2 regions of the Pseudoalteromonas xiamenensis genome follow, and region 1 is predicted to be linked to the other one. Evidence: predicted binding sites of a transcription regulator. Region 1 holds the regulator's gene; the other holds the start of a gene.
What was found. The regulator ArgR, encoded in region 1, controls arginine synthesis, uptake and breakdown. The targets are predictions, from matches to a motif close to ANTGAATANNTATTCANT.

Region 1 (2,412 bases):
GCGGACTTGTGCTTTTACAATATCGTTGTGTGGGCATTTGTTTGAATGCGAAAAATCAGAGAGGCATACAAAACAAAGCGTTTTGTGTCGCTGGACAACAATAATATCAAGAATTGGGTACTGTTTCGGTATGGCGCAAGCGCAATCAGGACTTTGTGCAGAAGCAAATCTGCATGGATTACATCTCTTTTTCAACGTGTTAGACGGTCATGATGAAGCAGTGCGTGTTCAGCTCCCCGAATTGTTAATGTTGCAAGACGAGTTTAACGATCAGTTTTCTGAGTCAATGATTAGTTCCTTTATTGCTGTCGGTGCGCAATATTGGCCACATATCTACCCTGAATTTATTCCATCTGAACTTCGAAGTTTTCCCCACATTAGCCATTCAGAACACAGTATTCACAGCCAACCGTTTGACTTACTTTTGGTGATTCGTTCCGATAGAGAGGATGTAAACCATCTCTTTGCGCAGCGTGCTTTACAGATATTTGGCCCAGGTGTTGAACTGGTATCTCAAGTTCGTTGTTTTCGATTTCTCGATGGACGAGATTTTAACGGTTTTGTGTATGGCGGTGATGCGCCACATGGCCGTTTAAAGCGGCAAGTTGCGTTGGTGAGTAATCCTAATCAACCAGATGATCAAGGCAGTTATGTGCACACCACACGTGTAAAATTTGAATTGGCGGGTTGGCATCGTTTAGAGGTGAGCGAACAAGAACAGATTATGGGTCGAACTCGGTTGGACAATCAATTGATCCTACCCCCAACGCCTGATAGTCATGCAACGCTGAGTGAATTGAAAGATGAAAATGGTCTGGCTTTGTTACTAAATCAGAGTATGCCGTTTGGTGATGTACACGTTCAAGGCAGTTTATGGCTGAGTTGCAGTGCGCATGGCGATGGTTTGGCACTCGTACTGAAAAAACGATTAGGTGATGATGAGTGCTACGACCGATGGTTAGACTTCACTCATAGTGACATGGGCGCTGCATTTTTTGCGCCCTCTGTCCAGTTTTTGAAATCGATGGCTGAACGATTAGACGTTATCGAATAGTGTGCGAACACGGTCTAACGTTAAATCAATTTCAGACACTTTTGCTGGTGCAATGAAGATAGTGTCATCACCCGCAATCGTACCAAGTACTCCATCTGCTTTGCCAAGAGAATCGAGCAAGCGAGCAATAAGTTGCGCAGCGCCAGGGCTTGTACGAATGATTATCATCATCTCATTATGCATGATATCTAAAACAAGTTGTCTAAGTGGGCTTTTCGCGGTTGGTACGCCCATTTCCACAGGTAAACAGTAGACCATTTCTTGTTTAGCATTACGAGTGCGAACGGCCCCAAATTTGCTCAGCATTCTAGATACTTTGCTTTGGCTAATGTTATCGAAACCTTGATCTTTGAGCGCGTCGACAATCTCGCCTTGCGAAGAAAGGTTTTCTTCTTTTAACAATGCCTTGAATGCTTTTACTAGTGCTTCTTGTTTTTCTTGAGGTTGCATAACTACTCGCTCGCTTATTGCTATATCTGGATGATTCTACACAAATACGTACTGATGCCCAAGTTTTCGTGATGATGTTTTCGCCGAAGGCAGTACAAGTGGCGACATATATCAATGCGCACGTCTGCTCGATTGTAGTCTTACAATGGCACTAAGTGTCGCGATGTTTACAACTATGGTCGAAAAAATCTCGAATATAAGCAGGATTAATTTGTTTTTATCGGTGCTTTTCATTATCTTTATGGCACTTTTTATTCCTACCTCAAATTATGGAGAATTCCCATGAAAGTTGCTGTTTTAGGTGCTGCTGGTGGTATCGGCCAAGCTCTATCTCTACTACTAAAAACTGGTTTACCAGCAGGTTCTGAGCTAGCGCTTTACGACGTAGCGCCAGTTGTACCTGGTGTTGCTGTTGATTTGTCTCACATCCCTACAGCAGTGAAAGTGACAGGTCATGGTAAAGATGATCTTGACTCAGCGCTTGTCGATGCGGATATCGTTTTAGTTCCTGCAGGTATGCCTCGTAAGCCTGGTATGGATCGCTCTGATCTATTCAATGTAAACGCGAGCATCGTAAAAGCGTTAGCGGAAGGCATGGTTAAAAACTGTCCTAAAGCACTAGTAGGTATCATCACTAACCCAGTAAATGGCACTGTGCCAATCGTTGCTGAAGTATTCAAAAAAGCTGGCGTTTACGATGCAGCACGTATCTTCGGTGTTACAACGCTAGACGTCATCCGTTCAGAAGCATTCGTTGCAGAACTTAAAGGTCTAGACGTTGCAAACGTTAAAGTACCTGTGATCGGTGGTCACTCAGGTACAACAATTCTGCCTCTACTTTCACAAGTTGAAGGTGTAGAGTTTACTGAAGAAGAAGTTGCAGCGCTTACTCCACGTATTCAAAACGC
Region 2 (2,412 bases), 180 kb from region 1:
CCGTATGTCATACTCATCGACGAGATTGCGGTATCCAACATGTCGATGCCAGCATCAATCGCTTTTTGATACGTGGCTGTACTCAAGCCTGTTGTTGCGTGACATTGCATCGCGATTGGAATAGAAACCGTGCTTTTCAACCCTGAAATCAACGCATCAGCATCATACGGCTTCAACAGACCCGCCATGTCTTTGATACAAATAGAATGACAGCCCATTTCCTCTAATTTTTTTGCCTGTTCTAACCACATATCAAGTGTGTGAACAGGACTCACTGTATAGGAAATCGTTCCTTGTGCATGCGCGCCAACATTCACCGCCGCACGAATAGCGGTCTCTAAATTGCGCACGTCGTTCATTGCATCAAAAATACGGAATACATCTACACCGCTGTGATGAGCCCTTTCAACGAACTTTTCAACAACATCATCAGCATAATGGCGGTAACCCAACAAGTTCTGTCCACGTAATAACATTTGTTGTTTTGTTTTTGGCATTGCCTCTTTCAGTGCGCGAATACGATACCAAGGGTCTTCGCCGAGATAGCGGATGCAAGCATCAAACGTCGCACCTCCCCAAGATTCAACTGACCAATAACCAATGTTGTCAATCTTCTCTGCAATAGGAAGCATGTCTTCCAATCGCATACGAGTTGCGAGGAGAGATTGGTGAGCATCGCGTAGAACGAGTTCTGTAAGTTTAAGCTGCGCCATGATTTACCCCTGTTGATGTTGTTTTTTATATTGCGCGACTGCTGCGCTAATTGCTGCAACGTGAGCTGGGGATACCCCCTCTGCTACTTTTGGTAAAGAGGTTTTCTTAACATTCTTCGTTTCAATTGGTGCTTCTTCGCCAACTAACTTAGCGACCAATTTGACGATAAAAATGAGTAAGACCAGAAAAACAAATACACCAACCATGCCAGTTAACATGATATTTGCTGCTGTAATAAGCGTCGATGTGACGTCCATCCCTCTCCCCTTAAATAATATTTACGCTGTTTTTTTGAATAATTATTCTTAGATAATATCAAATTAGCAACAGCTGTCCACTTTATTGTAAATTGGTATTACCAAATGCAATTCATATTGATTTCATAAAGATAACGGTAAATTAACGAAAAAAGACCATTTACATGAAAAATATTCAAAATACCTTTCGTTAATAACCGTTCTCTTTAACTTTGTTTTCTGCAACTAAAGAAACAGAAATTGGTATTACCAAATAACTACATCCTGCTTCACTCATAATATCAATTTAGGAAAAACGCCACGACGAAAAGCCATTGTCTTTCGATTGCGGTATAATCAATTCTGCTATCAAAGAGTGAGTTTCACATGCAGTTTTCTTATCAATACACTTTGGATAAAACGTTTTATCGCGAGTGTTTTCAACAATGCGCACCCTACAGTGCGGCAAACAAACCCAAGTATTTACTATTGATTAGCTTAGTCGCTCTGGGCTTGTTTTCCATTTACGGACTAAACAATCATTACTTGGGTAACTTTATGATTTTACTCGCAGTGCTTGAATGCATAGCTTATTACTTCAAAGAAGCTTGGTGGGTACAACGACAGTTATGGTCACGAGCCGGTGGTTCAAAAGTAGAGGTTAATGTCACCAACAAGGGCATTGAAACGAAAAACCGTGGAAACACGATGAGTTGGACATGGGATGAATTTTTGCAGGTACATCGAACCGACAAAGGCATCGTGTTAGTAAGCAACAAAGGGAACCATTATCTGAGCGATGCTCACATGCCGGACGGTTTATTAGAACAAATCCTCCAGAAAGTAAAAAAGTAGCCAATGGCTACTTTTTTTAATATGGTTTTACGCGATAACGCATAATTACATGCTATCTGAAGAAGGACCCGTCTTCTCCGCTTGGATTCGCATGTAGATTTCTTCACGATGCACTGACACATCTTTAGGCGCATTTACGCCAATACGTACTTGGTTTCCTTTCACACCTAGCACAGTCACAGTTACCTCATCTCCGATCATGAGGGTTTCACCAACTCGACGAGTAAGTATTAGCATTCTCTTGCTCCTGTTATTCCGATTAATTCAAAAGATTCCGCTGCAATTACATTTTAAAGAAAAGTTCTTATAAAAGTAAGTAAAACTCAACAACTAAATACTTTCCAGAAAAAAATCTTCGGTTTTACGCAAAAATTACAGCAAAACGCCCTTTTCCTTAGAATCAGCCCCAACATGACACACTAAACCTATTTCGTAGACAAGTTTGCGACGAAAAACAAAAAAGCGCCATAAGGCGCTTTTTTGTCATCCATCATCGCTTACTTTGTTTGCTCTTGAAACCAAGCTTCGACAGAAGAAAGTGCAGCATCAAGATGCTCAGGTTGAGTACCACCAGCTTGTGCCATATCAGGGCGACCACCGCCTTTAC

Region 2: a site for ArgR is predicted at 1,005-1,022, ahead of NI389_RS05910 (OadG family protein). Genes of this name have one in related genera too.

The regions. Positions count from the first base shown of each region.
Region 1 covers NZ_CP099917.1:1,457,440-1,459,851, reverse strand. Annotated here, with positions in the region: gene NI389_RS06735 (Dyp-type peroxidase) at 131-1,054, shown strand; gene argR (transcriptional regulator ArgR) at 1,037-1,504, opposite strand; gene mdh (malate dehydrogenase) at 1,787-2,412, shown strand, end outside.
Region 2 covers NZ_CP099917.1:1,278,927-1,281,338, forward strand. Annotated here, with positions in the region: gene oadA (sodium-extruding oxaloacetate decarboxylase subunit alpha) at 1-713, opposite strand, end outside; gene NI389_RS05910 (OadG family protein) at 717-971, opposite strand; gene NI389_RS05915 (YcxB family protein) at 1,338-1,805, shown strand; gene csrA (carbon storage regulator CsrA) at 1,851-2,042, opposite strand; gene alaS (alanine--tRNA ligase) at 2,303-2,412, opposite strand, start outside.